2 regions of the Kitasatospora sp. NPDC030952 genome follow, and region 1 is predicted to be linked to the other one. Evidence: riboswitches for the same ligand, from Rfam matches in the RefSeq annotation. Region 1 holds a riboswitch; the other holds the start of a gene.
The links. A riboswitch is a leader RNA that binds a small molecule or an ion and turns the genes downstream of it on or off. The one in region 1 is predicted to bind glycine.

Region 1 (15,548 bases):
GGGGGTGTCCAGGGGGAGCCGCCCGTAGACGAAGTCGACCATCAGCTCGATGAGTTCGTCCTTGCCGGAGACGTACCGGTAGGCGGCCATCGGGGCGACGCCGAGGGCGGTGGCCAGGCGGCGCATGGTGACGGCGTCCAGGCCCTCGGTGTCGGCGAGGGCGACGGCGGCCTCGGCGATCCGGTGCGGGGTCAGGGTGGTGCGCGGTGCGGGGGCCGGGCGGTCGAGCCGCTCCCAGAGTGAGGCCTGGGGCTGGTCGCGGTCGTCGTCCCCGGCGGGGGCCTGCTGAGCGGGCATGGGGGCGGGCTCCTTCCGGCTGGGAGGCTCCACCGTACCACTCGCGTGTACGGCGTATCTGGAGAGTAGACGGCGTACGCGCCAGTGTGTACGTTGTATCCATCGCCGATACGGCGTACACATCGTCTTGGAGGGGATCCCCATGTCCACGGAGCAGAACCTGAAGGTCGCGGTCGTCCTCGGCAGCACCCGGGCCGGTCGTTTCGGCCCGGTCGTCGCCGACTGGCTGATCGGCCACCTCGACGCCCGCGGCGACATGACCGCCGACCTGATCGACCCGGCGGCCACCCCGCTGCCCACCGTCATGCCCTCCTGGGGCGGTGAACTTCCGCCCGGTGGCGTCGAGTTGCTGGAGGCCGTGTCGCCCCGGCTGGCCGCCGCCGATGCCTTCGTGTTCGTCACGCCCGAGTACAACCACAGCTTCCCGGCCGCGCTGAAGAACGCCATCGACTGGCACAACCAGCAGTGGCACGGCAAGCCGATCGCCTTCGTCTCGTACGGCGGGCTCTCCGGCGGCCTCCGGGCCGTCGAGCAACTGCGCGTGGTGATGGCCGAGTTGAACAGCGTGACGATCCGCAACACGGTCAGCTTCCACGGCGCCGCCCAGTGCTTCGACGCCGACGGCAAGGCGAAGGACCCGGCCGCGGACGCCGCCGCCAAGACCATGCTCGACCAACTGGACTGGTGGGCACGGGCGTTGCGGGACGCCCGGCAGGCCCGTCCGTTCGCCGCCTGAATCCGGAGAAGGGGGACACGGCCATGACCACGGAACCGGCGGACGAACGCCCCAAGCCGCCGCTGCTCGGCGTGATCGGGCTGATGCTCGGCATCTTCCTGTCGGCCCTCGACGGGCAGATCATCGGCACCGCGCTGCCGACCATCGTCGGCGACCTCGGCGGGTTGGAGCACCTCTCCTGGGCGGTCACCGCCTACCTGCTGACCTCGGCCGCCGCCACCCCGCTGTGGGGCCGACTCGGCGACCTGTACGGGCGCAAGGGCGCCTACCAGTGGGCGGTGGCGGTCTTCCTGATCGGCTCGGTGCTGTCCGGACTCTCGCAGGACATGGGCCAGTTGATCGCCTTCCGGGCCCTCCAGGGGGTCGGCGCGGGCGGCCTGATGGTCGGCGCGCTGTCGGTGATCGGGGTGCTGGTGCCCGCCTCCGACCGGGGCCGGGTGCAGTCGGTGATCGGGGTGCTGATGCCGATCGCCTTCGTCGGCGGGCCGCTGCTCGGCGGCCTCCTCACCGACCGGCTCAGCTGGCGCTGGGCCTTCTACGTCAACCTGCCGGTCGGGGTGTTCGCCGTGCTCGCGGTCGGCGCCGCGGTGCGGCTGCCGAAGGCCGAGCGGGTCCGCGCCCCCTTCGACTGGGCCGGGGTCGCCCTGCTGACCACCGGCATCGTCGGGCTCACCCTGGTCAGCAGCTGGGGCGGGACGACGTACCCCTGGACCTCGCCGGTGATCCTCGGGACGGGCGCGGTCGCGGCGATCGCGCTGGCCGGCTTCGCCCGCGCCGAACTGCGCGCCCCCGGACCGCTGGTCCCGCCCGCGCTGTTCCGCAACCGCAACTTCACGGTGGCCCAGGTGCTGGGCTTCCTCACCGGCGCCGTCATGCTCGCCCTGATCGGCTACCTGCCGCAGTACCTGCAGTTCGTCCAGGGCGCCTCACCGACCACCGGCGGACTCCTCCTGCTGCCGCTGATGCTCGGCATGATGGGCACCCAGCTGGTCACCGCCCGGCTGATGAGCCGGCCCGGCGGCGAACGGCGCTACCCGCTGCTGGGCGGGGCACTCGCCCTGGCCGGAGCCGCGCTCCTGCTGCTCCTGGGCACGGACACCCCGGTGGCACTGGCCTCCGGGCTCACGGCGGTCGCCGGGGTCGGCATCGGACTGCTGATGCAGAGCACCATGCTGACCTCGATGGGCGCGGTGCCGCGGGAGTCCATGGGCGCGGCGATGGGCGTGGTGACCCTGCTGCGCAGCATCGGCGGCTCGCTCGGCATGGCCGCCCTCGGCGCGGTCTACACCGCGCGGCTGACCGCCGGCCTGGAGGCCCGGCTGAGCCCGGCCGAGGCCGCCCACCTGACCGGCGGCGGCGGGCTCACCCCGGCCGCGCTGACCGGGCTGCCGCAGGCCGTCCGCGACGCCGTCGGCACGGCGGTCACCAGCGGGCTGCACGGCACCGTGGCGGGCGGCGTCGCCCTGGCGGCGGTGGCCACGGCGGTGGCCTGCCTGGCCCGGCCGAACCCGAGCCCGAGCCCGAGCCCGAACCCGAGCCCGAACCCGAGCCCGAACCCGAACCCGGAGCTGGAACCGGAGCCGGAGCCGAGCCCCGAGCCGGAGACGGCCTCACGGCCCTGAGGCCTCACGGGCACCGGCCGGCGAAGCAGAAGGAGGCGACCTCCGACTGCAGCAGCTCGCGCAGCGGGGTGGGCCAGCCGTCCTCCGGTCCCGCCACCAGGACGGACCAGGTGGTGCCGTCCGGCCCGACCAGCACGTGTTCGACGGCCCGGCGGACGCCGGAGCCGGCCAGGTCGTAGGCGTACTCCAGCTCGGCGCTGCCGCCCGCGGTCCGTTCCAGCCGGATCCGGTGGTAGCCGGGGAACCGGGCCGGGTTGCGGGCGAGGTCCCCGTCGGTTTCCACAGCCTGCTGGTACGGGGGGTTGCCGTCCATCACGAACACCTGGATCAGGCTGCGATGGTCGGGGGAGTCGTAGAACACCGAGGTGCCGTCGACGCGCCGCTGCCAGCCGTCGGGGACGAGGAGGGTGAACCCGGCCGGGTCCGGCACCGGCGTCAGGTGCGGCCCGACGGGGCCGGTCGGCGCGGCGGGATAGGTGGGCGCAGCGGGATCGGTCGGCGCGGCCGGGTCGGTCGAGCCGGTCGGACCGAGGCCGGAGGTGGGCGGCGTGGCCACGACGGCCGGCCGGTCTACGTCGTCGGGGCGGTCCAGCAGGTACCAGCCGCCGCCCGCGAGCACCCCGGCCAGCACCCCGGTGCCGGCGGCGATCAGCACCCGCACCCACCGGCGCCGCAGCGGCCCGACCAGCGACGGCACCAAGGGCGGCGGTGCCAAGGGCGGCGGCGGTCGGCGCGGCTCCGGCGGCTGGAACGACATCCGTCTCCCCTCCGGCGTGGACCGACCCGCCGCGATTATCGCGCCGCCGGCCCCGCCACGACCAGAGGGCGGCCGGGGAGCACCCGGGGAGCATCCAGGGAGCACCCAGGGAGCGCCAAGAGACACGAGTGGCCCCCGGACGGTACGGGGTTCCGCCCGGGGGCCACTCGTCACAATCCCTGGTCAGTGCACGGCGATCAGCACTCGATGACGTTCACGGCGAGGCCGCCGCGCGAGGTCTCCTTGTACTTGATCTTCATGTCGGCCCCGGTCTCCTTCATCGTCTTGATCGCCTTGTCCAGCGAGACGTGGTGGCGCCCGTCGCCGCGCAGCGCCATCCGGGCCGCGGTGACGGCCTTGACCGACGCCATGCCGTTGCGCTCGATGCAGGGGATCTGGACCAGGCCGCCGACCGGGTCGCAGGTGAGGCCGAGGTTGTGCTCGATGCCGATCTCGGCGGCGTTCTCGACCTGCTCGGGGGTGCCGCCGAGGACCTCGGCGAGGCCGCCCGCGGCCATCGAGCAGGCGGAGCCGACCTCGCCCTGGCAGCCGACCTCGGCGCCGGAGATGGAGGCGTTCTCCTTGAAGAGCATGCCGATGGCGCCGGCCGCGAGCAGGAAGCGGACGATGCCGTCGTCGTCGGCGCCCGGGATGAAGTTCAGGTAGTAGTGCAGGGTGGCGGGGATGATCCCGGCCGCACCGTTGGTCGGGGCGGTGACCACCCGGCGCCCGGAGGCGTTCTCCTCGTTGACCGCCATCGCGTAGAGGGTGACCCACTCCATCGCGTTGGCCGGCCCGATCCCCTCGGCGCGCAGCGCCCGGGCGCCCGCGGCGGCCCGGCGGCGGACCTTCAGGCCGCCCGGCAGGATGCCCTCGCGGCTCATGCCGGCCCGCACGCACTCCTGCATCACGGACCAGATCTCCAGCAGCCCGGTGCGGATCTCCTCCTCGCTGCGCCAGGCCTTCTCGTTCTCCAGCATCAGGCCGGAGATCGACAGCCCGGTCTCCCGGCTGAGCCGGAGCAGTTCGTCGCCGGTGCGGAAGGGGTACTTCAGCACGGTGTCGTCGGGCTTGACCCGGTCCGCGCCGATCGCGTCCTCGTCCACCACGAAGCCGCCGCCGACCGAGTAGTAGGTCTTCTCCAGCAGCGCCGAGCCGTCCGCCGCGTACGCCCACAGGGTCATCCCGTTGGCGTGGTACGGCAGCGAGCGGCGCCGGTGCAGGACGAGCTGGTTGTCGGTGTCGAAGTCGATCGGGTGCTCGCCGAGCAGGTTGAGGCGCTTCTCGGCGGTGATCCGCTCGACGTCCTTGTCCGCCTGGTCGACGTCGACGGTGCGGGGCGAGTTGCCCTCCAGGCCCAGCAGGACGGCCTTCGGGGTGCCGTGGCCGTGGCCGGTGGCGCCCAGTGAGCCGTACAGCTCGGCGCGCACCCCGGTCACCCGGTCCAGCAGGCCTTCGGAGCGCAGGCGGCGGGCGAACATCCGGGCGGCGCGCATCGGGCCGACGGTGTGGGAGCTCGACGGGCCGATGCCGATGGAGAAGAGGTCGAAGACGCTGATGGCCACGGGGACGTCCTTGTCTGGGTCTCGTGGAAGGACAAAGCGGGTGCATGGGACGGGGCACCGCGCGCGTACTGTCCAGTGTGCGCGGTGCCCCGGAAACGGCAGGTGGCCGGGCGCCGTGAGGCCGGTCACCCTCCTCCGACGATCCGACGATCAGAAGACCAAGCGGTCAGATGGCCAGACGGCCGGAGGATCAGACGATCAGAGGTTGGGGTAGAGCGGGTACTTCTCGGCCAGGGCGGTGACCCGGGCCTTCAGCGCGGTGGCGACGGTCTCGTCGAAGGCGGGCTTGAGCGCCTCGGCGATGATGTCGGCGACCTCGCGGAAGTCCTCGGCCTGGAAGCCGCGGGTGGCCAGGGCCGGGGTGCCGATCCGCAGGCCCGAGGTGACCATCGGCGGGCGGGGGTCGTTCGGGACGGCGTTGCGGTTGACGGTGATGCCGACCTCGTGCAGCCGGTCCTCGGCCTGCTGGCCGTCGAGCTGGCTGTTGCGCAGGTCGACCAGGACCAGGTGGACGTCGGTGCCGCCGGACAGCACGGACGCGCCGGCCTCGGCGACGTCGGCCTGCAGCAGGCGCTCGGCGAGGATCCTGGCGCCGTCCAGGGTGCGCTGCTGGCGCTCCTTGAACTCCTCCGAGGCGGCGACCTTGAAGGCGACGGCCTTGCCCGCGATGACGTGCTCCAGCGGACCGCCCTGCTGGCCGGGGAAGACCGCGGAGTTGATCTTCTTGGCGTACTCGGCCTTGGACAGGATGACGCCGCCGCGCGGGCCGCCCAGGGTCTTGTGGGTGGTGGTGGTGACCACGTCCGCGTACGGCACCGGGTTCGGGTGCAGGCCCGCGGCGACCAGGCCGGCGAAGTGCGCCATGTCGACCATGAGCAGCGCGCCGACCTCGTCGGCGACCCGGCGGAACGCGGCGAAGTCGAGCTGGCGCGGGTAGGCGGACCAGCCGGCGATGATCAGCTTCGGCTGGTGCTCCTTGGCCAGGCGCTCGACCTCGGCCATGTCGACCTGGCCGGTCTTCTCGTCGACGTGGTACGCGACCACGTTGTAGAGCTTGCCGGAGAAGTTGATCTTCATGCCGTGGGTCAGGTGACCGCCGTGGGCCAGGTTCAGACCCAGGATGGTGTCGCCCGGCTGGATCAGCGCGAACATCGCGGCGGCGTTGGCCTGGGCGCCCGAGTGCGGCTGGACGTTGGCGTGCTCGGCGCCGAACAGGGCCTTGATCCGGTCGATCGCGATCTGCTCGACCACGTCGACGTGCTCGCAACCGCCGTAGTAGCGGCGGCCGGGGTAACCCTCGGCGTACTTGTTGGTGAGCACCGAACCCTGGGCCTCCATGACCGCCACCGGGGCGAAGTTCTCGGAGGCGATCATCTCCAGCGTGGTCTGCTGGCGGTGCAGCTCGGCGTCGACCGCGGCGGCGATCTCCGGGTCGAGGGCGTGCAGGGACTGGTTGAGAACCGTCATGGTGTGGTCTTCCCGGGGAGGAGAGCGGAGGGACGGTGGGGTGCGGGACGGACCGCCGTGCTGCGGCCCGTCCCGGCGGGGGCTCAGCCCTCGGCGTGGGTGAGCGCGTCGTACTCGGCGGCGCTGAGCAGCGTGTCGGTGGCCTCCACGCGGACCTTGAACAGCCAGCCGCCCTCGAACGGGGCGCTGTTGACCAGGCTGTTGTCGTCCAGGACGTCCTGGTTGACCTCGGTGACCTCGCCGGTCACCGGGGAGTACAGGTCGCTGACCGACTTGGTCGACTCCAGCTCGCCACAGGTGTCGCCGGCGGTCACGGTGTCGCCGACCTCGGGGAGCTGCACGTAGACGATGTCACCGAGGGCGTCGGCGGCGTGCTTGGTGATGCCGACCGTCGAGACACCGTCCTCGGCGGCCGTCAGCCACTCGTGCTCCTTGGTGTACTGCAGGTGCTGGGGGTTGCTCATGGCGTCATTCTCCAGGATGGGAAGCGGGTACGACGCAGCGGGCCGCCGCGCGGACGGCTCCGACGTGCGCCTATGGGAAAACCGGGGTCGGCAGGGCCTCAGCGGGCGCGCTTGTAGAACGGCAGCGCCACGACCTCGACCGGCTCGTGCTTGCCGCGCACGTCCACCGCGACGGCGGTGCCGGGGGCGGCGTGGGCCGCGTCGACGTAGGCCATCGCGATCGGCTTGCCCAGGGTCGGGGACGGCGCGCCCGAGGTGATCCGGCCGATCGGGGCGCCGTCGGCGGAGACCACGGTGTACTCGGCGCGCGGGACCCGCTTGCCCTCGGAGACCAGGCCGACCAGCACCTTCGGTGCCCCACCCTGAGCACGCAGCGACTCGGCCGCGGCGGCGGCCTGCTCCAGCGCCTTGCGGCCGACGAACGCGCCCTCGTTGGTGGTCTTGTCGAAGCGGACGACCCGGCCCAGGCCGGCGTCGAACGGGGTCAGGTCGGTGGACAGCTCGTGCCCGTACAGCGGCATGCCCGCCTCCAGGCGCAGCGTGTCGCGGCAGGACAGGCCGCACGGGACCAGGCCGCGGCCCTCGCCGGCGGCGGTCAGCGCCTGCCAGACCGGCTCGGCGTCGACCGGCCGGCAGAAGATCTCGAAGCCGTCCTCGCCGGTGTAGCCGGTGCGGGCCAGCAGCACCTCCTTGCCGGCCACCTGGGCCGGGAGGATCGCGTAGTACTTCAGGCCGGGCAGGTCGGCGTCGGTGGTCTCCGCCAGGATGGCGGTGGCCTCCGGGCCCTGGACGGCGATCAGCGCGTAGGTGTCGCGGTCGTCGGTGACGACGGCGTCGAAGCCCTTGGCGCGGGCGATCAGCTCGTCCAGCACCAGCTGGGCGTTGGAGGCGTTGGCGACGACCAGGAAGGCGTCCGCGCGCAGGCGGTAGACGATCAGGTCGTCCAGGATGCCGCCGTCCTCGGCGCAGATCATGGTGTAGCGGGCGCGCAGCTCGCCGAGCGCGGAGACGAAGCCGACCAGCGCGTGGTCCAGCATCTCGCCGGCCTGCGGGCCGGTGACGGTGATCTCGCCCATGTGCGAGAGGTCGAACAGGCCGGCCTTGGTGCGGACGGCGAGGTGCTCCTCGCGCTCGCTGCCGTAGCGCAGCGGCATGTCCCAGCCGGCGAAGTCGGTCATGGTCGCGCCGAGGGCGCGGTGCAGCGCGTCGAGCGCGGTCAGGCGGAGGGACGACATGGCCAGGAACTCCTCGGTCGGGGCACTCAGGGGCGCGCGCCGGACCGGACCCGCTCGGGGCCGACCCCGCGCGCGGGCATGCGGCGGCGTGGGTCTCCCCATCTGTCGTCGAACCTGAGAGCTTCGCCGCCCGCCTGCCCTCAGCCGGTGCCAGCATCGGCTGGTTCCAGCATCGGGGACAGGGCGGCGGCTTGCACCGTGGGTGGGCGTACGGCGGGGCCGTACGCCGCTTTCCAGATGTGCCTAACCCGCGCGGTAGGGGGGCCTGAGAGATTCCGGGGAGGACTTGCTCCTTCGGCGCCGGCCGTGCCCCGATGAGGGGCACTCCGGGCTCTCCCGCGCGGGTTCGAGCGGCCGGTGTGGAGTTGTGGGGGCCCGCGGCGCATGCCGTCGGACGCGCACATCATGGCACGTCCTCGCGGAGGAGGGGAGAGGGGACCCGGTCACACGACGCCAAGGCGAACACGGGCCCTAAACTCTTGCGCGTCGGCGCAGCAGTGGGCGGCCGACCCGGCGGCAGGCCGGATCGGCGGCGCATGGAGTACCCGGTGGAGCAGCAGCAGGGGTGGGGCGGGCCGGAGGCGGCGCCGTCGGGCGGCGCGTGGCCGGCGAACGAGCTGGAGCAGGTGCTGACGGCCGCGCTGGGCGACCCGGGGGCGACCCCGCGGGTGGTCGAGGTGCTGGCCCGCAGCCAGGTGTGGATCCCGCTGCCGGCCGGGGGCGACCCGGCCGGGCAGGGGCTGGACCTGCCGACCATCGAACTGGCCGGGGCCCCGTACGTGCCGGTGTTCTCCTCCCAGGAGGTGTTCCTGCGGCAGGCGCCGGGGATGGCGTTCGCGGTCGCGCCGGCCTGGGAGTTCGCCCGCGGGCTGCCGCTGGGCGTGGGCATCGCGGTCAACCCCGAGGCGGCGGTGGGCATCCCGGTGCCGCCGCAGGGGGTGGCCGAGCTGCGCCGCGGCCCGCGCGGGGACCGCTGGGAGCACACCGAGAACGCGCCGGAGGGGCCGACCGGTGGCCGGGTGGCGCTGCGCGAGCCGGTTCCGGGCGAGGACCCGGAGTACTTCCTGGCCGCGTGCCGGGCCGAACTGTCGTCCCTGCCCGGAGTGTTGACCGCGCGCCGGGCACTGGCCAGCATCGAGGGCGAGCCGACGGTGATGTTCGTGGGGGTCCAGCTGGATCCGGCGGCCCCGGCCGACCCGGGCGCGGTGAACGAGGCGCTCGGGCGGGCGCTGGGAACCGCGCCGCTGCCGGGGGGCGTCCACCTCGTGCTGCTCGACCTCGCCGACGACCCGGTGGTCGAGTGGCTGCTGACCCGGGTCATGCCCTTCTACTCGCGGGTGTGAGCGGGGATCGTTCACAGGCACGTCGCCGTGGCGGCGGCCGGTGCGGCGCCATAGGGTGCGTGCAGGCGGCTGACGGGCCGGCGGGTTCAGGAAAGAGGCGCGGCGAGGTGGGCGCATGAGTGCGGGAACGGGAGCGGGCGGGGTGCCGGGGCCCTGGGGCCAGGCACCGGCCGGGCACCCGGCAGCGGATCCGGGCGTGTTGGAGCAGGCTCTGCGCGAGGTCGCGCCGGAGCGCTACGACGCGTACGAGCGGCTGCTGCACGCGCTGGCCGAGGGCCGGGTCTGGATGCTGCTCTGGCACGGCACGCCGGGCAGCCCGGACGCGCAGTACGGGAACATGGAGATCAGCGGCCACGGTTACGCGCCGGCCGTCACCTCGCCCGAGCAGCTGACGGCCTCCGGCTGGGCGCGGGCCCATGAGGTCATCTCCGGGCGGGAGATCGCCGCCTCGCTGTACCGCACCCGCTGGGGCCTGTGGCTCAACCCGCACGCGCCGGGCGGCGGGGTGGGGGTGCCGTGGGCGGACCTGCGGCGGGTCGCCGCGGGCCTGGACCGGCTGCCGGCCGGGCCGTTGAAGCTGAGCGAGCCGCAGGTGAACGCCCAGCAGTTCTTCGCGCTGCTGGAGCGGCAGGCCGGCGAGGTGCGCGCGGTGCGGGCGCTGCGCCGGGCCTGGGTGCAGCCGGCGGTGGGGGAGCCGTACCTGGCGATCGGCCTGGACCTGTACGAGAGTTCGCCGCCGGCCGTGGAGGCGGTGCGGGCGCTGATGCAGCGGGCGATCGCGGTGGCCCCGGAGGGGCTCGCGGTGTCCACGGTGGCGATGGCGGACGAGTACGACCCGGTGGCGCTGTGGATGCGCGCGAACGCCCGGCCGTTCTTCGACCGGGAGGCGGGCCGGCCGCCGACCGGTCCGTACCCGCCGGTGCCGCCGCCGTACCCGGGGCAGTCGATGCCGGGGCAGCCGACCCCGGGGTGGACGCACGGCGCCCAGCAGTCCGCGCCGGGTTGGGGTCACCAGCCCCAGCGACAGTGGCCCGGCTACCCCGGCCGCTGATTGCCGAAACCGGTTGCCGAGACCGGTTGCCGGACCAGTTGCCGAAATCTCCGACACGAAGCCGACTTGATGCGCCATCAGGTCGGCTTCGGTGCTTTCCGGACGAATCTTCCATCGCCGTCGATGACGCATCTTGACATGGCTCTCGCACCCGTGTGAAGAGGTATATGCCGAAGACCGGGGAGGTGCATGCGGGCAGATCACAGTTGGGCATCTGTCGCTTGGCAGGGCTGGCGCAAGCCAGTTCGGATGGCAGAGAGTTCTGCGCAACGCACCGCGCGTACTGGGAACCCCACGAAGGTGAACGCGCAAGCCGACCGCTCGATCCATGCGACGCCCATCCCGCATGGAGGCAGTGCCCGTGCACGACGCACTGCCGCGACCACCTGCTCCTAGCACCTCCGCACGTCCGCAGCCGTACCGCCGAACCGGCGCCCGGCACCCGTGGGCCGGCCACCGTCGGCGAGGGGACCAACTGACCATGACCGCACCCATCACTACCGCCGGGAACGAACCCGAGGCACCCGCCTCCCCGAGCCCGGCCAAGACGATCGAGGGCCGCTCCCTCGGTCGGATCGCCTGGACCCGCTTCAAGCGGGACAAGGCCGCTGTCGCCGGCGGCATCGTGGTGATCCTGCTGATCCTCCTGGCCGTCCTGTCCGGGCCGTTGGAGTCGCTGTTCGGGCTCAACCCCGACCAGCCCAACCCGGACCTGCTGGACGCCGACCTCGGCGGACTCCCGCTCGGGGACTGGGGAGGGATGAGCGGGGACCACCTGCTCGGCGTCGACCCCCTGCAGGGCCGTGACCTGCTCGCCCGCGTGGTCGACGGCTCCTGGGTCTCCCTGCTGGTCGCCTTCGGCGCGACCCTGCTGTCCAACACCATCGGCACCGTGCTCGGCGTGATGGCCGGCTACTACGGCGGCTGGGTGGACACCCTGATCAGCCGGCTGATGGACGTCTTCCTGGCGTTCCCGCTGCTGCTGTTCGCCATCGCGATCTCGGCCTCGCTCCAGGGCGGCGCGTTCGGCCTGCACGGCCTCCCGCTGCACATCCTGGTGCTGATCTTCGTGATCGGCTTCTTCAACTGGCCCTACATGGGCCGGATCGTGCGCGGACAGACCCTCTCGCTGCGCGAGCGGGAGTTCGTGCACGCGGCCCGCAGCCTCGGCGCCCGCGGCCCCTTCATCCTGTTCAAGGAGCTGCTGCCCAACCTGGTCGGCCCGATCCTGGTCTACTCGACCCTGCTGATCCCGACCAACATCCTCTTCGAGGCCGGGCTGAGCTTCCTCGGCGTCGGCATCCAGCCCCCGCAGTCCTCCTGGGGCGGCATGCTCGCCGACGCGAAGAACTACTACCAGGTGGACCCCCAGTACATGGTGGTCCCCGGTGTCGCGATCTTCATCACCGTGCTCGCGTTCAACCTGCTCGGCGACGGGCTGCGTGACGCCCTCGATCCCAAGAGCAACTGACCCGAGAGCAACTGACCCGAGCGTCAGGCCCTCCCTCCTCCACATCCTCAAGGGGTTGATCTCACCCATGCGTAGGTCCCGTACCGCCGTGCTGACCGCCGTGGCTGCCGCCGCGGTCCTGGTCGTCACCGGCTGCTCCTCCAGCACCAAGGGCAGCGGTGGCAGCTCCTCCTCGGCCGGCTCCAACGACAGCAGCGGCGGCGGCGCCGACGCGGCCACCAAGCAGATCGTCAACGCCTCGGACAAGAAGGGCGGGACGGTCACCTACGAGATGAAGGGCACCCCGGACTCCCTCGACCCGGGCAACACGTACTACGCGTACATCTACAACTTCTCGCGCCTGTACGGCCGTCCGCTGACCACCTTCAACCCGGCGGCCGGCGCCGACGGCAACAAGCTGGTCCCGGACCTCGCCGAGTCGCTGGGCCAGCCCAGCGCCGACGGCCTGACCTGGACGTACAAGCTGCGGGCCGGCCTGAAGTACGACGACGGCACCGCGATCACCTCCAAGGACGTCAAGTACGCCGTGGAGCGCTCGAACTTCGCGCCCGAGGTGAACTCCAACGGTCCGACGTACTTCCACGACCTGCTGGTCGACAACCCGGACAAGTACCAGGGCCCGTACAAGGACAAGACCGGCGACCTGAAGTCGATCGAGACCCCGGACGACACCACGATCGTCTTCCACCTCCAGCACCCCTTCGCCGACTTCGACTACCTGGTCAGCGCCCCGCAGACCGTGCCGGTCCCGCAGGCCAAGGACACCGGTGCCGACTACGTGAAGCACATCGTGTCCTCGGGCAGCTACAAGTTCGAGTCCTACGAGGACGGCAAGCAGGCCGTCCTGGTGCCGAACACCAACTGGGACAAGAGCACCGACCCGATCCGCAAGCAGCTGGCGGACAAGATCGTGCTCAAGATGAACATCGACCAGGCCACCATCGACAAGGACCTGATCGCCGGCAACGCCCAGGTCGACCTGGTGGGCGGCGGCGTCGACCCGCAGACCCAGGCGCAGATCCTGCGCGACCCGAAGCTCAAGGCCAAGACCGACAACGCCTACGGCGGCCGCCTGGTCTACATGGCGATCAACAGCAAGGTCGCGCCGTTCGACAACATCGACTGCCGCAAGGCCGTCCAGTTCGCGATCGACAAGGTCGCGGTGCAGACCGCGCTCGGCGGCCCGATCCGCGGCCAGGTGGCCAGCACCGTGCTCCCGCCGGACATCCCGGGCCACCAGGACTTCAACCTGTACGAGACCCCGGGCAACAAGGGTGACCAGGCCAAGGCCAAGGACGCCCTGAAGGCCTGCGGCAAGGATGGCGGCTTCAAGACCGTGCTGTCCGCCCGCACCGAGCGCGCGACCGAGGTCGCCGCGGCCACCGCGATCCAGGCGCAGCTGAAGAACATCGGCATCGACGCCGAGATCCAGCAGTTCCCGCAGGGCAAGTACCTGACCGACTCGGCCGGTGCCCCGCAGTACACCGAGGACCACAACATCGGTCTGATGATGATGCAGTGGGGCGTCGACTGGCCGACCGGCTACGGCTTCCTGCAGCAGATCGTCGACGGCCGCGCGATCAAGGCCTCCGGCAACAGCAACCTGGCCCAGCTGAACGACCCGGCCGTCAACAAGATGATCGACGACGCCGCGGTCAACCCGGACCGGGCCGGCCGCGAGAAGATCTACGGCGACATCGACAAGAAGGTCATGGAGTCCGCGGTGTACGTCCCGCTGACCGACTTCAAGGTCTTCCTGTACCGCCCGGACAGCGCGACCAACATCGCCTCCACCCCGGCCTTCTCGGGTGAGTACGACTACCTGAACATCGGCACCACCAAGTAAAGAGCCTGGCTCCGCATCCCTGAAGGCAGGTGAAGGCAGCGGCGCCCGCCGCCGTCCGGCAGATCCCGGACGGCGGCGGGCCGCCGGAGCCGCCCAACTGTGTTTGCCTACATCATCCGCAGGATCCTCGCGGCCGCGGCGCTGCTGGTCGTCGTCAGCGCGGTCACCTTCGCGATCTTCTTCCTGCTCCCGCGCATCGCCGGCGAGACCACCGACCAGCTGGCCGCGCAGTACATCGGGAAGAACCCCTCGCCCGAGGCGATCCAGGCGGTCAAGCAGAACCTCGGCTTCGACCAGCCGCTGTACACCCAGTACTGGAACTTCCTCAAGGCGCTGGTCAGCGGCGCCGAGTACAAGTTCGGCCCGGAACCGGCCACCTGCCACGTGCCCTGCTTCGGCTACTCCTTCAAGAACCACCTGGAGGTCTGGCCGGAGATGACCAGCCGGATCCCGGTCACCATCTCGCTCGCCATCGGCGCGGCCGTGCTCTGGCTGATCTCCGGCGTCACCACCGGCGTGATCTCCGCCCTCAAGCCGCGGTCGATCTTCGACCGGCTGTCCATGGGCATCGCCCTGGCCGGCGTCTCGCTGCCGGTCTTCTTCACCGGCGCCCTGCTGCTGACCCTGTTCAGCTACGAGTGGCCGATCCTGGACAACCTGGAGTACGTCGACTTCACCGCCGACCCGCTGATGTGGGCCCGCAACCTGATCCTCCCGTGGATCTCGCTGGCCTTCCTCTACTCCGCGCTCTACGCCCGGCTCACCCGCGCCGGGATGCTGGAGACGATGAGCGAGGACTACATCCGCACCGCCCGGGCCAAGGGCCTGGTCGAGCGCAAGGTGGTGGTCAAGCACGGGCTGCGCTCCGCGCTCACCCCGATCGTCACCATCTTCGGCATGGACCTCGGCCTGCTGCTCGGCGGTGCGCTGATCACCGAGCAGGTCTTCTCGCTCAAGGGCATCGGCCAGTTCGCCGTCCAGGCGATCTCCGACAACGACCTGCCCAAGATCCTCGGCGTCACCCTGCTCGCCGCCTTCTTCATCGTCGTCTGCAACCTCGTGGTCGACCTCCTGTACGCGCTCGTCGACCCCCGCGTGAGGCTCTCGTGACCGACCTCCAGAAGACCCCGGCGGACGAAACTCCCGCTCCTCTGGGAGACCCCTTCCTGTCCGTCCGCGACCTGCGGATCCACTTCGACACCGACGACGGCCTGGTCCGCTCGGTGGACGGGGTCAGCTTCGACCTGCACAAGGGTCGCACCCTGGGCATCGTCGGCGAGTCCGGCTCCGGCAAGTCCGTCACCTCGCTCGGCATCATGGGCCTGCACCGCTCCAAGCGGGCCCGGATCAGCGGCGAGATCCTGCTCGACGGCGAGGACCTGATCGCGGCCGGACCGGACCGGGTGCGCCAACTGCGCGGCCGCGAGCTGGCGATGATCTTCCAGGACCCGCTGACCGCGATGCACCCGTACTACACGGTCGGCGCGCAGATCATCGAGGCGTACCGGGTGCACCACCCGAAGGCCTCCAAGAAGGAGGCCAGGGCCCGCGCGATCGAGATGCTCGACCGGGTCGGCATCCCGCAGCCCGACCGCCGGCTGGACGACTACCCGCACCAGTTCTCCGGCGGCATGCGCCAGCGCGCGATGATCGCCATGGCCCTGGTCAACGACCCCTCGCTGCTGATCGCCGAC
Region 2 (15,548 bases), on a different contig from region 1:
GGCAGGGGGCGAGGGCACCCGACTCCGCCCGATGACCTCCAGCATGCCGAAGCCGCTGCTTCCGGTCGCCAATATGCCGATCATGGAGCACGTGCTTCGGTTGCTGAAGCGGCACGGCCTCTCCGACACCGTCGTCACCGTCCAGTTCCTGGCATCACTCGTCAAGAACTACTTCGGTGACGGGGAGGAACTGGGCATGCACCTCACGTATGCCCATGAGGAGACGCCACTAGGCACTGCGGGGAGTGTCAAGAACGCCGAGGACGCGCTCAAGGACGATTCCTTTCTGGTGATCTCCGGTGACGCGCTGACCGACTTCAACCTCTCCGAATTGATCGACTTTCACCGCAGTAAGAACGCACTGGTCACGGTCTGTCTCACCAGGGTGCCGAATCCCCTGGAGTTCGGAATCACGATCACCGACGAGGACGGGCGGGTCGAGCGCTTCCTGGAGAAGCCGACCTGGGGCCAGGTCTTCTCCGACACGGTGAACACCGGTATCTACGTGATGGAGCCGGAGGTCTTCGACTACGTCGCGGCCGGTGAGTCCGTCGACTGGTCGAGTGACGTGTTCCCGCAGCTGCTGAAGGAGGGCAAGCGGGTCTACGGCTACGTCGCCGAGGGCTACTGGGAGGACGTGGGCACCCACGAGAGCTATGGCAAGGCCCAGGCGGACGTCCTGGAGGGCAAGGTCGACGTCGAGATCGACGGCTTCGAGATCTCGCCGGGGGTCTGGGTGGCCGAAGGGGCGGAGGTGGACCCGGAGGCCGTGCTGCGCGGGCCGCTGTACATCGGGGACTACGCCAAGGTCGAGGCCGGCGTGGAGATCCGTGAGCACACGGTGCTCGGCAGCAATGTCGTGGTCAAGCGCGGCGCCTTCCTGCACAAGGCGGTGGTGCACGACAACGTCTACGTCGGGCCGCAGAGCAATCTGCGCGGCTGCGTGGTCGGCAAGAACACCGATGTGATGCGGGCCGCGCGGATCGAGGACGGCGCGGTGATCGGGGACGAGTGCCTGGTCGGCGAGGAGTCGATCATCGGGGCGAACGTCCGGGTCTACCCGTTCAAGACGATCGAGGCCGGCGCCGTCGTCAACACCTCGGTGATCTGGGAGTCGCGCGGCCAGGAGCACCTGTTCGGTGTCCGGGGCGTCTCGGGCATCCTGAACGTCGAGATCACCCCGGAGCTGGCCGTGCGGCTGGCGGGTGCGTACGCGACGACCTTGAAGAAGGGCGCCACCGTCACCATTGCGCGTGACCACTCGCGTGGTGCGCGTGCGCTCAAACGGGCGATGATTTCGGGCCTGCAGACCTCGGCGATCGACGTCCGCGACCTGGAGAACGTACCGATGCCGGTGGCCCGGCAGCACACGGCGCGGGGGAGCGCGGGCGGGATCTTCCTGCGGACGACCCCCGGCGTGCCGGACTCGCTGGACATCCTCTTCTTCGACGAGCGCGGGGCCGACCTCTCGCAGGCCGGCCAGCGCAAGCTCGACCGGGTCTACGCACGTCAGGAGTACCGGAGGGCGTTCCCGGGCGAGATCGGGGACCTGACCTTCCCGTCCAGCGTGTTCGACTCCTATGCGGGCAACCTGCTGCGGACGGTGGACACCACCGGGGTCCGGGAGGCCGGGCTGAAGGTGGTGGTGGACACCGCGCACGGCAGTGCCGGGCTGGTGCTGCCCAGCATCCTCGGTCGGCTGGGGGTGGAGGCGCTCACCGTCTCCAGCGGGCTGGACGAGGCACGGCCGACCGAGGACGCGGAGACCCGGCGAGCCGGGCTGGCCAGGCTCGGCGAGCTGGTGGCGTCCTCGCGGGCGGCCTTCGGCGTCCGGTTCGACCCGGTGGGCGAGCGGGTCGCGTTCGTGGACGAGCTGGGCCGGGTGATCGACGACGACCGGGCGCTACTGGTGCTGCTGGACCTGGTCGCGGCGGAGCGGCGCAGTGGGCAGGTGGCGTTGCCGGTGACCACGACCCGGATCGCCGAGCAGGTCGCGGCCTACCACGGAACCCAGGTCATCTGGACGACGACGACGCCGGACGACCTGGCGAAGGCGGCCTCGGCCGAGGGCACGGTGTTCGGCGGGGACGGGCGCGGAGGCTTCGTGGTGCCCGAGTTCAGCGGGGTGCTGGACGGTGCCGCGGCCTTCGTCCGGCTGGTCGGCCTGGTGGCCCGGACCCAGCTCACGCTGAGCCAGATCGACGCGCGGATCCCGCAGGCGCACATCCGGCGCCGGGACATCGCGACGCCGTGGGCGGCGAAGGGCATGGTCATGCGCTCGGTGGTGGAGGCGGCCGGCAGCCGCCGGCTGGACACCACGGACGGCGTCCGGGTGGTCGAGGCGGACGGGCGGTGGACGCTGGTGCTGCCGGACCCGGCCGAGGCGGTCACCCACCTGTGGGCCGAGGGGCCGGACGACGAGGCGACCGACGCGCTCCTGGACGAGTGGGCGGCGGTGGTCGAGGGCGCGGGACGGTGACCGTCTGAGCGGACGGGTCCCCTGAAGGGCGGGGCGCGCGGATCGGTTCGCGCGCCCCGCTGTCCGTTTTCACATCATTCGGAGGGTTCCGTCACTTTCCGTGGATGTGTCCGGCGTGTGTGCAGCTCAGGGGCCGTGCGCGGGCCCCTTCGCCGACATGGGACGATGGTCCGCATGCCAGCGACGCCGACGCCGAGTGCCCCGAACGGGCGGTACAACCGCCCGGACGCCTCGATGTCCCTGCTGACCAACGTGATGGACCACAGCCTGGACGAGGGGTACGCCGAGGCGGCCGCGGCCCGGGGCGGTGAGCACGACAGCCGGATACCCCGGACGCTGCGGGGGTTGCTGACGCTGGGCGCCGGACTGGCAATGGTCGGTGCGGTGGTGACCATCGGCGCGGTGAACGCGCACAAGGCGGAGCCGACGCTGGCCAAGGAGCGGGACGCGCTGATCCACCGGATCAACGACAGCAACGGCTCGGCGGACCACCTGCAGAAGGAGGTCCAGGACCTGCGGCGCAAGGTCGACGACACCCAGCAGCAGGCGCTGGCCTCCGGGGACAGCGGATCGGCCGGACTGACCGGCGAGGTGGGCCTGGGCGAGGTCACCGGGCCCGGGGTGAAGCTGGTCCTGGAGGACGCCGCCGGGACGGGCAGCGGGGGCAACGTCGACCCGCGGGCCGGACAGGGCTTCTCCAACAGCGGCCGGCTGCGCGACCGAGACCTGCAACTCGTGGTGAACGGCCTGTGGGGATCCGGCGCGGAGGCCGTCTCGATCAACGGGCAGCGGCTGACCGCCCTGTCGGCGATCCGGGCCGCCGGTGAGGCGGTGCTGGTGGACAACCGGCCGCTGGTCCCGCCGTACAACATCCAGGCGATCGGGGACGGGCCGAAGCTACTGACCGCCTTCGAGCGGGACATGGCCGGGCAGTACCTGCGGTTGCTGGAGGAGAAGTACGGCATCAAGTCCACGCTCTCCGCACAGAAGAGCCTGACGCTGCCGGCGGCGGTGGGCGTGACGCTGCGGACCGCGCAGCCCGTCACGCCCGAGCCCTCGCCCACGGCGAGCCCGTCGGCGAGCTCGACGGCCGCAGCGGACGGCAGCCCGTCGGGCGGCCCGGGAACCTCGGGGAGCCCGACGGCGTCCGTTTCACCATCCGCGACCAGTACGGGTCAGCCCGCGAAGCGGCGACCGTCCGGCGGATCCACCAAGACCACCACAGGGACAGGAGCAGCTAGACCGTGATTGCCGTACTGGGTCTCGTGATCGGGGTGGTCGTCGGACTCTTCGTCCAACCCGAGGTGCCCGACGCCGTCGTGCCCTACCTGCCGATCGCGGTGGTGGCGGCGCTGGACGCGGTGTTCGGCGGCGTCCGGGCGATGCTGGACGGGATCTTCAACGACAAGGTCTTCATCGTCTCGTTCCTGTCGAACGTGGTGGTCGCGGCCCTGATCGTCTTCCTGGGTGACCAGCTGGGCGTCGGCTCGCAGCTGTCCACGGGTGTGGTCGTCGTCCTCGGCATCCGCATCTTCTCCAACGCGGCGGCGATCCGGCGTCATGTCTTCCGTGCCTGAGCCGGGCCGCGGAGCGGCGGAGAAGGAAGAGGAGAAGACGGCGGAGGCGCCGGCGGTCGAGGAGACCGCTCCGGAACCGGTGGCGAAGGCGTCCGAGGAGCCTGAGGCTGCGGCGACGGCTGAGGCTGTGGCGGAGGCGGAGAAGCCTGACGCTGACGCTGAGCTTGAGGCAGGGGCGGCGGAGCCGGAGCCCGCGCCGTCGGTACGGCTGACGAAGGCCGCCGCCGCCGAAACCGAGCCGGAGCCTGTGGCGGCCGAGGTCGAGGTCGAGGTCGAGGCCGGTGAGCCGGCGGAACCGGTCGGTCCGGAGGCCGCCGAGGAGCCAGCCGCTGAGGAATCGCCCGCAGAGGAGCCGCCCGGTGCGGACCGGAGCGCCGGTCGGCGGCGGCTGAAGGCGGCGCTCTGGCCGCCGCGGCTGTCGCGCGGGCAGCTGGTGGTGGCGCTGCTGCTGTTCTCGCTCGGGCTGGGGCTGGCGATCCAGGTGCGCTCGACCAACGACCACCACAACCAGCTGCGCGGGGCGCGGCAGGAGGACCTGGTCCGGATCCTCGACGAACTGGACAGCCGTCAGCAGCGTCTCCAGCAGGAGAAGGCCGAGCTCGAGCAGTCCCTGGGCAAGTTGGAGAACAGCTCCAACCAGGCCAAGGAGGCCCAGGAACAGACCAGGAAGAAGATGACGGAACTGGGTGTGCTGGCCGGTACGGTCAAAGCCACAGGTCCGGGCATCGTACTCACGGTCGATGATCCCCAAGGGCAGGTGAAGGCAGATATGCTGCTGGACACCCTGCAGGAACTTCGAGCGGCGGGGGCGGAGGCGATTCAGATCAACGATGTGCGCGTGGTGGTCAACACCTACTTCACCGACCTGTCGGGCGGTGGGGTGCAGATCGACGGGAAGAAGGTCTCGCAGCCCTATCGGTTCACCGTCGTGGGGAACCCGCAGGACCTGACGCCCGCGCTGAACATCCCGGGGGGCGTCGTCCGCACCCTGGAGAGCCACCAGGCGCGGGCGACGATCACCCAGCAGCAGAAGGTGGTCGTCGACGCCCTCGTCGATCTGAAGACGCCGCAGTACGCCAAGCCGGCTTCGAAGTGACGGGGCGCTCGTCGAACGGCCCGTCACGGGCGGGCGGCACCCGGTGCGGGGCGCCGTCGTCGCGTGGGAGAGACTGGTTCGCACCAGTACGCTCCGTAGCACCAACCGAAGCACCAACCGTCGGAGTACCACTCCAGCAGGCCCGAGCCGCAACCGGGCCCGCAGCCTGTCCGAGGTTCTCACCCTGCCCCGCGGGCGGGTCTGTCACACGCAAGGGGATTCGCCCGTGAGTTTCTTCTCGAAGTTGTTCGGTCGCAACAAGGGTCGCGACGCGGCCGCCGTCGAGGCGCCCACCGCGCGGCACCGCCGGCCGGAGGACGAGCCCGCCGTGCCGGGCATGCGCCCCGCCCCCGAGGCCGCGCCGTACGCCGAACAGCAGCTCTACCGGGACGGTGCCGCGCAGTACGCGGGGAATCCGGCGGGCTACGGCGCGTCGGTTGACCCCTCCGGCGACCCGCGCATAGGTTTCCCGTCAGGACCCTCAACCTCTGGTGGAGGGTTTGCCCCGGACCCGTACGCCGGGCACAACCCGTCGGGTGTGCCGCGCCAGGAGGCTGTGAACATGGCTGGCCCCACTCCGTGCCCCAGGTGCGGCAACCAGAACCCGGCCGCGGCCCGCTTCTGCTCCAACTGCGGCACCGCGCTGCGCGGCGGTGTGCTGCCGGAGGGGGCGGTGGAGACCACCTCGACGATCTCGATCTCCGGCCTGGAGTCCTACGACCCGTCCGCCACGACCGGCACCGGCACCACGCCGGCGCTGTCGGCCGAGGTGCTGTCGGCGATCGACGCGCTGCCGCCGGGCTCGGCGCTGCTGATCGTCCAGCGCGGCCCGAACTCGGGCAGCCGGTTCCTGCTGGACTCGGACGTCACCACGGCGGGGCGTCACCCGCAGGGTGACATCTTCCTGGACGACGTCACCGTCTCCCGCCGCCACGTGGAGTTCCGCCGCACCCCGGCCGGCTTCAGCGTCGCGGACGTGGGCAGCCTGAACGGCACCTACGTCAACCGGGAGCGGATCGACGAGGTGCCGCTGAACAACGGCGACGAGGTGCAGATCGGGAAGTACCGGCTGGTGTTCTTCGCCGGCCACAACCGGGGGTACTGAAACCAACGTCGGCGGGAGCCCGAGTGAATACGAATACCCCTTCCTCTTCTCTCGGGGCGGCCAACCCTGCGTCGTCGTCCGGTCCGCAGGCGGACCGGGGCGGTCGCGGGGTGGTCGCGGCCCCCAGGCAGCCGGTCCGGCCGGACCGGCCCGCCGGGCGACGGCGCGGCGGTGACGAACTGCTGAGCATCGGCGCGGTGCTGGCCTTCCTGCGCGACGACTTCCCCGAGGTGACCATCTCCAAGATCCGCTTCCTGGAGGCGGAAGGGCTGGTCGAGCCGCAGCGCACTCCCTCGGGGTACCGCAAGTTCAGCCCGTCCGACGTGGAGCGGCTGGCCTACGTGCTGCGGATGCAGCGCGACCACTACCTGCCGCTGCGGGTGATCCGCGAGCACCTGGACGCGATCGAGCGCGGGGAGGCCCCGCCCGCCCTGCCGGCCGCCGAGGCCCGGCCCGGGCCGATGGAGGAGGCCGACCGGGAGCTGGTGGCCTCGGCCGACGTCCCCTCCGGGGTCCGGCTGGGGCGGGCCGAGCTGCTCGCCGCCGCCGAGGCCGGGGAACCGGAGCTGGCGGAGTGGGAGGCGTACGGGCTGGTCGTGCCGGGCCCGGACGGCGGGTACGACGGGGAGGCGCTGCAGGTGGCCCGGTTGGTCGCCGAGCTCGGCCGGTACGGGCTGGAGCCGCGGCACCTGAGGGCCATGAAGGCGGCGGCGGACCGCGAGATCGCGCTGGTGGAGCAGGTGGTGGCGCCGCTGCGACGGCACCGGAACCCGCAGACCCGGGCGCACGCCGAGGCCACCGCGAGGGAGCTGGCGACGCTGTCGGTGCGGCTGCACGCGGCCATGGTCCAGGCCGGTCTGCGCTCTCGGGGATAGCCCCTGCGGCGTCCCTCGCACGGACCGGTGCACCGCGTTGACCAGCGGCGTCGGCCCTGCGCTTTCATATCCGGGGTCGTAGCCATAGGGTTGCCTGTGTGAATGAGCTCGACGTCGTGGGTGTCCGAGTGGAGATGCCTTCCAACCAGCCGATCGTGCTGCTTCGGGAGGTCGGGGGAGATCGATACCTGCCGATCTGGATCGGCCCCGGCGAGGCGACCGCGATCGCCTTCGCCCAGCAGGGCATGACTCCGGTGCGCCCGCTGACGCACGACCTGTTCAAGGACGTCCTGGAAGCGCTCGGCCAGCAGCTCACCGAGGTCCGGATCACCGACCTGCGGGAGGGCGTGTTCTACGCCGAGCTGGTGTTCGCCGGCGGGGTCGAGGTGAGTGCCCGGCCGTCCGACGCGATAGCGCTCGCCCTGCGCACCGGTACGCCGATCTACGGGAGCGAGGAGGTGCTCGCCGAGGCGGGCATCGCGATCCCGGACGAGCAGGAGGACGAGGTCGAGAAGTTCCGCGAGTTCCTCGACCAGGTGTCGCCCGAGGACTTCGGGGGCGGCGGCCCGCAGTAGCGCGGACGGGCCTCGTCAGCCGTTGCGCGCGCCGTTTTGCCAAAAACCGTCCATCTACCCACACTAGGGGCACGAAAAACCACTCTCCTGAGTGATGTGGTCTGTCGGGCCCGGCGTGGCGATCGTTGACGGGTCATAGGGGACTGCCTACCGTCAGGAGTGGCTGTCCGGGTGGCCGATGCCCGCAGTCGGGTTGCCCGCAGCACGAGTGGACGGAGGTAGGCATGAGCAGCACCGGCGATGACGCGGCCGTGGGAGGCCTGTGCGCCGTGCACCTTCCGCGCACCGCCCGCACCGTGTCCGACCTGCCCAGGACGGGCAGGTTCCCGGCCGTACAGCCGGGGCAGCCCGCGATCGAGCGGCTGGCCCCGACGTCCGAACTGATCGGCTTCCGCGGCCCGACGGCCTGTGCGGCGGCCGGCATCACCTACCGCCAGTTGGACTACTGGGCCCGCACCGGACTGCTGGAGCCCAGCGTCCGCACCGCGTACCCGGCGACCAGTCAGCGGCTCTACAGCTTCCTCGACGTCCTGCTGCTGAAGATCGTCAAGCGGCTGCTCGACGCGGGCGTCTCCTTGCAGAACATCCGGGTGGCCGTCGCCCATCTGCAGTCCGCCGAACAGGCCGACCTGGCCGGGCTGACGCTGATGTGTGACGGTGCGACGGTGTACGAGTGCACCACGCCGCAGCAGGTGGTCGATCTGCTGAAGGGTGGTCAGGGGGTGTTCGGCATCGCGGTGGGAGCGGTCTGGCACGAGCTGGAGCTGACCCTCGGTCGGCTGCACGCGGAGCGGACCGACACCGGCGAGACGCTGGTCGGCAACGATCCGGCGGACGAGCTGGCGCAGCGGCGCAACCGGGCGGTCTGACCGGGCGATCGTTTTCGACGGGGCCGTGGGCCCGGACGGGGAACCGTTCCGGCTCACGGCCTCGTCGTGTTGCCTGGTGAAAGCGATCGAGGGAGGGGCACGTGGAGGTCGGCGCCGGGATATCGGAGCTGGTGCGGCGTCGGGCCGGGGGGCTCCGGGCGCGGCTGCGGGAGCGCCGGACGCAGCGCAGGGTCTTCCAGGCGGCGACGCTGCTGTGCTCGCTGGCGCTGGCGCCCAGTGCCTGGCTGTGGATCGCGGCGGGGGACCGGGTGGGCACGGTGGAGAGCGCGCCCTCGGCGCCGGTCGCGGTGGTCTTCGGCGCCGGGCTGGACCAGGGCAAGCCGTCGCCGTACCTGGAGCACCGGCTGGTGGCGGCACTGGACCTGTACCGGGAGGGCAAGGTGAAGGCCGTCCTGGTGACCGGGGACAACGGGCGGACCGAGTACGACGAGCCGGACGCGATGTACCAGTACCTGACCGAGCACGGGATCCCGGCGGACCGGGTGGTGCGGGACTACGCCGGCTTCGACACCTGGAACTCCTGCACCCGGGCGCACCGGATCTTCGGGGTGGACCGCGCGGTGCTGGTCAGCCAGGACTTCCACGTCCGGCGGGCGCTGGCGCTGTGCGAGGCGGCGGGCATCCGCTCGTACGCGGTCGGTGTGCCGGAGCTGCACGACAACACCTGGCTGTACGGCGGGCTGCGGGAGGTCGCCGGGGCGGGAAAGGCGGCGGTGAACGTGTGGCTGCGGCCGGACCCGGTGTTCCTCGGGCCCACGGAGGACGGCATCCCGAAGGCGCTGGCCCAGGCCGCGAAGCGGTAGCGGCGAGCGGCCGGCCGTGGGGCGTCGGCCGGGTTCGTACGCACTGTCGGACCCGTGCGCGATGATCGGCGGGTGCGATCTCTGCCGAGCATCATCCACCTCGACATGGACGCCTTCTTCGCGGCGGTGGAGCAGGCGGCCAAGCCGAGCCTGCGCGGCAAACCGGTGGTCGTCGGCGGGCTCGGCGGGCGCGGGGTGGTGTCCACGGCCTCGTACGAGGCGCGCACGTTCGGGGTGCACTCGGCGATGCCGATGGCGCAGGCGCGGCGGCTGTGCCCCAACGCGGCGTTCCTGGCCGGGCGGTTCGAGGCGTACCGGCAGAACAGCGAGATCGTGATGGGGCTGCTGCGCGAACTGTCGCCGCTGGTGCAGCCGCTGAGCCTGGACGAGGCCTTCGTCGACCTGGAGGCCGGTCCGTACGGTCCGGCGCTGACGGAGGCGGACCACGAGACCGGGGAGCAACTGGTACTGGCCCTGGCGGAGGACCTGCGGGCGGACATCCAGCGGTTCACCGGGCTGACCGGCTCGGTGGGGGCGGCGGGCTCCAAGCTGATGGCGAAGATCGCCTCCGAGCAGGCCAAGCCGAACGGGCTGGTGCTGATCGAGCCCGGGCAGGAGCGGGCCGTGCTCGGGCCGATGCCGGTCCGGGCGCTGCCCGGGATCGGGCCGGCCACCGAGCAGGTGCTGCGGCGGGCCGGGCTGAGCACGGTGGCCGACCTGGCGGAGGCGGGGGAGGCGGAGCTGGTCCAGCTGCTCGGGCGGGCGCACGGCGCCGGGGTCTTCCAGATGTCCATAGGACTGGACGAGCGGCCGGTGGTGGCCGACCAGGACGCCAAGTCGGTCTCGGTGGAGGACACCTACGAGGTGGACCTGGCCGACCGGGACCGGGTGCTGCGCGAGGTGGAGGCGCTGGCCGGCCGGTGCGTGCGGCGGCTGCGGGCGGCCGGGCGTTCGGGGCGGACGGTGGTGCTCAAGGTGCGGCGCTTCGACTTCTCGACCCTGACCCGCTCGGAGACCCTGGGCGGGCCCACCGACGACCAGGCGGTGATCACCGCGACGGCGCGGCGCCTGGCGGAGCAGGTGGACATCACCGGCGGGGTCCGGCTGCTCGGGGTGGGCGTGGCCCAGCTGGCCGACTACACCCAGGAGGACCTGTTCGCCCAGGCGCTCCGGGAGGAGGCGGCGGAGCACGCCGAGGTCGCCGAGGCGGCGGTGGCCGAGGAGGAGCCGGAGGAGCCCGTGGTGCGGCGCTGGATGCCCGGACAGGACGTCCGGCACGCCGAGTGGGGGCCGGGCTGGGTGCAGGGCAGCGGGGTCGGGCGGGTGACCGTGCGGTTCGAGACGCCGTGGAGCGGGCCGGGGCGGGTGCGGACCTTCTCGGTGGACGATCCGGAGCTGGAGCCGGCCCGGCCGCTGCCGCTGCGGCAGGCCGAGGAGCCCGCCGGCGACGGGGAGTGAAGCGGGAGAACGCGGAACGGCCCCACCCGGTAGGAGTACCGGGTGGGGCCGCATACCGTGCCGGTCCCCGGACGGTCGTGATGCCCTCGCGACCGAGCGGAGGCCGGGCCCGCGCGTCCTGTCCCTGAGCGCGCGGGCCGGACGCCTCGTCAGGCGTCGGTCTTGGCCAGCTCGGGGCTGGAGTCCTGCCGGGCCGAGCCGCCGGCGACGGCGGTGACGGCCGGCTTGACGGTACGGATCAGGAAGGGGACGACGCCGGCGATGACGCAGATGACGGCCGTGGTCCAGAACGCGTGCTTGTAGGCGTCCAGGGTGGGGATCTGCACCGGCAGCTTGATCGGGAACTTCATGGTGTCACCGGTCAGGATGGCGGTCATCACGGCGGTGCCGATCGCGCCGCCGACGGTGCGGAGCACGGAGTTCATGCCGTTGGCGATGCCGCTCTGCTCGACCGGGACGGCGCCGTTGATGAAGGCGGGCATCGCGGCGAAGGCGAGGCCGATACCGAGGCCGAAGATGGCGGAGGCGGTGTAGATGTCGCCTTCGGCGCTGTGGCGCAGCGCCAGGTAGGCCATCGCGATCGCGCCGAGGACGCCGCCGAGGACCAGCGGCAGGCGCGGGCCGCGGCGGGCGATCAGCACGGCGCCGACCGGGGCGGCCACCATCGAGCCGATCGCGGACGGCAGCAGCATCACGCCGGCGTGCAGGACGGTCGCGGTGAAGCCGTAGTGGGCCAGCTTCTCCGGGGTCTGGGCGAAGTTGCTGATGACCATGAACGAGCCGTACATGCCGAAGCCGATGAGCAGACCGGCCAGGTTGGTGAAGGCGACGGCCGGGCGGCCCATCATCTTCAGGTCCACCAGCGGGTGGGCGACCTTGGTCTCGATGACGCCCCAGATCAGGGCGACCACGGCGGCGACGGCGAACAGGCCGAGGGTCTTGGTGGAGGTCCAGCCCCAGTGGTTGCCCTGGCTGACGGCGACCAGCAGCGCGGAGAGCCAGGCGGCCAGGGTGATGGCGCCGAGCGGGTCGGCGCCGCCCTCCTTGTCGACGACCGGGTCGGACGGGACGCGGAAGGCGACCAGGGCGACCGCGAGCAGGCCGAAGGCCAGGCCCATCCAGAAGATCGACTTGTAGTTCCAGTGCTCCAGCAGCAGGCCGGTCGCGACCAGGCCGAGGCCGGAGCCGACGCCCATCGAGGCGCTGATGGCGGCGACGCCGCCGGTCACCTTCTGCTTGGGCAGCTCGTCACGGACGATGCTGATCGCCAGCGGCATCACGCCACCGCCGGCGCCCTGGAGGACGCGGGCGACGATCAGCCAGGTGAAGGAGTGGGTGCTGACCGCCAGCGCCGAACCGGCGACCAGGCCGGCCAGCGAGATCAGCAGCATGGGCTTGCGGCCCCGGAGGTCGCCGAAGCGGCCCAGCAGGGGAGTCAGCACGGCCGCGGACAGCAGGTTGGCGGTCATCAGCCAGGTGATGTTGGAGCCGGAGACGTCCAGTTCCTTGGCCAGCGACGGCAGGATCGGTACGACCGCGGTCTGCACCACGCTGAACGACAGCATCGCCAGGATGAGGGCCGGCAGGACCCGGGCGTTGCTCTGCTTCTCGGCCGCGGTGGTGGGCTGTGGTGCCTCACTCACGGTTGCTTCCTCCCGTACATAGTGAATGAACTGAAGTAACTGTGCAGGGAGATACTTCAGAGTGTCAAATATCGAGTGGTTAAGGTTTGGCAAAGGGGAAGGCTTTGCCTTCGGCGGACCGGGCGTTGACGGCCGGTCGGGTGGGCTCGGCGCGGGGGCGGGCACGGCGAAGGGCCCCGGACCGGAGTCCGAGGCCCTTGCTGGTGCGGGGTCGGTCAGACCAGGGGGCGCAGCGCGGACGGGCGGGCGCCGTCGATGACCGGGGCGTCCGGCTCGGCGGCCGCGGCGGTGTCGTCGTGGACCTCGACGTTCTCGCGGCGGAGCTCGTCCTGGACGACCTCCTCCGCGGTGTAGCGCTCCACCACCAGGCGGACCCGCTCGATCGGGGCGAGGTACTTGCGGACCACCGGCCGCTCCTCACGGAGGGTGACCTCCTCCACCGCCTCGGCGATCTCCTTCTCGGTGAGCGAGGCGCGCTCGGCGTCGCCGACCGGCATCCGCTCCACCCGGACCCGCTCGCGGACCACCGGGACGCGGCGCTCGACCTGCTCGCTGGTCACGTACTTGCGCAGCTTCGCGGTGCCCAGGACGTGCCACTCGGTGGTGATGTCCAGGCGCTCCTCGCGGCAGGTGATCTCGACCGGGCCGTTGGGGGCCGAGGCGGCGGCGGTGCCGGTCGGATCGACCGCGGACGGGACCGGCTGGTGCTTCGGCTCGACCACCGGGGTGGCGGTCGGCGCGGTCACCGTGCCGTTGGCGACCGGTGCGGGGGTGCTGAGGGTCCGCACGTGGGCCTCCGTGGCGGTGTCGGTGCTGGTGGTCGTCGCGGTGGCGACGGTGGTCATGGTCGGGCCGGGTTCGGGGGAGTGGAAGGCGAGCGGCTTGGCGACCGCGGCGGCCGTGGTGGTGCCGAAGTCGAGGTCGGGCTGGGCCGCCCGGGCGGGCTCACCGTTGGCCGGGTGGCCGTCCGCCGGGGTGTCGAGCCCGTAGTAGCGGTAGAGCTGGAGCTCCTGGGCGGGCGAGAGGTGCTGGCCCACGCCGAAGTCCGGCGAGTCCTTGACCAGCGACTTGTCGTAGGGCACCCGGAGTTCTTCGCCGGAGAACTCGCTCGTGGTGAGCGGGACGAAGGCGTCCCGGCCGAAGATGCCGGTGCGGACGGCCGCCCACTCCGGCCGGCCGGTGGCGTCGTCGAGGTACACCTCGTCGATCGTGCCGATCTTGTCTCCGTTGCGGTCGACCGCCTTGTGGCCGATGAGGTCTCGGGGGTCGATGTCGGTCTGCACTCTTTCCTCCAAGCGCTGCGCCTGCGGAACTCCCGCAGGTAAGGCGGCCGGAGCACCCGTCCCGTCCGCCACTTCACACCAAAAGCCATGAACCGGACGTGCGCGACCGGGGTGCGGCCGGACGGGTCCGCGCTGCTCCGTACGGGGGACGCGCGTAGACCCGGAGTCGACCCGACGCACCCGTGATCGCAGGGCCGCCCGCTGGTACCCTGGGCCGCGACCGCCGAGCCCGCTCGGGAGAGTCCCCGACAGCGAAAACCGCTGGTCGAGGCGCCGAAGGAGCAACTCCTCCCCGGAATCTCTCAGGCATCCGTACCGTGCGGGATAGGTCACTCTGGAAAGCAGGGCAGGAGCGTCGGCGCGGGAGCCGGCGATCACCACCCTCACCGACGGTGCAAGCCGACGGAGCGCCACAGCGCGACGTGCGGGCGAAGCTCTCAGGTCCCGATGACAGAGGGGGAGGCCTTTCGGGTCCGTCCGCCCAGGCCGGTCCGCTGTCCGCAGCGGCGTCGGCCGGTCGGCGTGCGTACCCCCGCCGGTCCGTGACCAGGAGGCCTCGACCACCATGAACGCCCAGCCGAACGCGGGACGCCCCACCAGCGCCTCGACCCTCACCGAGCTTGAGCTGGCCAGCCCCTTCGAGAACCGCCACATCGGCCCCGACGCCGCCGCGCAGGAGAAGATGCTGGCGTCCGTCGGCTACGGCTCGCTGGACGAGCTCGCCGCCACCGCCGTTCCCGAGGCGATCCGTTCCATCACCGCCCTGGACCTGCCCGCGGGCCGCAGCGAGGCGCAGGTCCTCGCCGAGCTGCGCGAGCTGGCCGGCCGCAACCAGGTGCTCCAGCCGATGATCGGCCTGGGCTACTACGGCACCTTCACCCCGCCGGTGATCCTGCGCAACGTCATGGAGAACCCGGCCTGGTACACGGCCTACACCCCGTACCAGCCGGAGATCTCGCAGGGCCGCCTGGAGGCGCTGCTCAACTTCCAGACCCTGGTCTCCGACCTGACCGGCCTGCCCACCTCCGGCTCCTCGCTGCTGGACGAGGGCACCGCGGCCGCCGAGGCGATGGCGCTGGCCCGCCGCGTGACCAAGGTCAAGGGCGGCGTCTTCCTGGTCGACGCCGAGACCCTGCCGCAGACCGTCGCGGTGATCAACACCCGCGCCGTGCCGACCGGTGTCGAGGTCGTCGTCGCCGACCTGTCCGGGGGCATCCCGGCCGAGATCGCCGAGCGCGGCGTCTTCGGCGTGCTGCTGCAGTACCCGGGCGCCACCGGCGTGGTCCGCGACCTCACCCCGGTGATCGAGCAGGCCCACGGGCTGGGCGCGATCGTCGCCGTCGCCGCCGACCTGCTGGCGCTGACCCTGCTCAAGTCCCCGGGCGCGCTGGGCGCCGACATCGCCTGCGGCACCTCGCAGCGCTTCGGCGTGCCGATGGGCTTCGGCGGTCCGCACGCCGGCTACCTCTCGGTGCGCGCCGAGTACGCCCGCTCGCTGCCCGGCCGCCTGGTCGGCGTCTCCGTCGACGCCGACGGCAACCGCGCCTACCGCCTGGCGCTGCAGACCCGTGAGCAGCACATCCGCCGCGAGAAGGCCACCAGCAACATCTGCACCGCCCAGGTGCTGCTCGCCGTGATGGCCTCGATGTACGCCGTCTACCACGGCCCGGACGGCCTGGCCGACATCGCCCGGCGCACCCACCGCTACGCCGCCGCCCTCGCCGAGGGCCTGCGGGCCGGCGGCGTCGAGCTGCTGCACGGCGA

Region 2: another riboswitch for glycine. It lies ahead of gcvP (aminomethyl-transferring glycine dehydrogenase); the one in region 1 lies ahead of gcvT (glycine cleavage system aminomethyltransferase GcvT).

Annotation. Positions count from the first base shown of each region.
Region 1 is NZ_JBVIFM010000003.1:41,521-57,068, reverse strand. Features, by position in the region: gene ACZ47G_RS07910 (TetR/AcrR family transcriptional regulator) at 1-297, opposite strand, end outside; gene ACZ47G_RS07905 (NADPH-dependent FMN reductase) at 440-1,033, shown strand; gene ACZ47G_RS07900 (DHA2 family efflux MFS transporter permease subunit) at 1,057-2,655, shown strand; gene ACZ47G_RS07895 (hypothetical protein) at 2,660-3,412, opposite strand; gene ACZ47G_RS07890 (L-serine ammonia-lyase) at 3,610-4,977, opposite strand; gene glyA (serine hydroxymethyltransferase) at 5,176-6,444, opposite strand; gene gcvH (glycine cleavage system protein GcvH) at 6,528-6,908, opposite strand; gene gcvT (glycine cleavage system aminomethyltransferase GcvT) at 7,007-8,143, opposite strand; glycine riboswitch at 8,387-8,492, opposite strand; gene ACZ47G_RS07870 (enhanced serine sensitivity protein SseB C-terminal domain-containing protein) at 8,680-9,486, shown strand; gene ACZ47G_RS07865 (enhanced serine sensitivity protein SseB C-terminal domain-containing protein) at 9,602-10,537, shown strand; gene ACZ47G_RS07860 (ABC transporter permease) at 11,019-12,008, shown strand; gene ACZ47G_RS07855 (ABC transporter substrate-binding protein) at 12,076-13,854, shown strand; gene ACZ47G_RS07850 (ABC transporter permease) at 13,954-14,964, shown strand; gene ACZ47G_RS07845 (ABC transporter ATP-binding protein) at 14,961-15,548, shown strand, end outside.
Region 2 is NZ_JBVIFM010000022.1:139,633-155,180, reverse strand. Features, by position in the region: gene ACZ47G_RS31170 (sugar phosphate nucleotidyltransferase) at 1-2,479, shown strand, start outside; gene ACZ47G_RS31165 (DUF881 domain-containing protein) at 2,654-3,727, shown strand; gene ACZ47G_RS31160 (small basic family protein) at 3,724-4,056, shown strand; gene ACZ47G_RS31155 (DUF881 domain-containing protein) at 4,049-5,152, shown strand; gene ACZ47G_RS31150 (FHA domain-containing protein) at 5,715-6,257, shown strand; gene ftsR (transcriptional regulator FtsR) at 6,440-7,132, shown strand; gene ACZ47G_RS31140 (bifunctional nuclease family protein) at 7,231-7,707, shown strand; gene ACZ47G_RS31135 (MerR family transcriptional regulator) at 7,932-8,576, shown strand; gene ACZ47G_RS31130 (SanA/YdcF family protein) at 8,678-9,400, shown strand; gene ACZ47G_RS31125 (DNA polymerase IV) at 9,473-10,858, shown strand; gene ACZ47G_RS31120 (MFS transporter) at 11,008-12,501, opposite strand; gene ACZ47G_RS31115 (PRC and DUF2382 domain-containing protein) at 12,717-13,784, opposite strand; glycine riboswitch at 14,009-14,112, shown strand; glycine riboswitch at 14,114-14,245, shown strand; gene gcvP (aminomethyl-transferring glycine dehydrogenase) at 14,350-15,548, shown strand, end outside.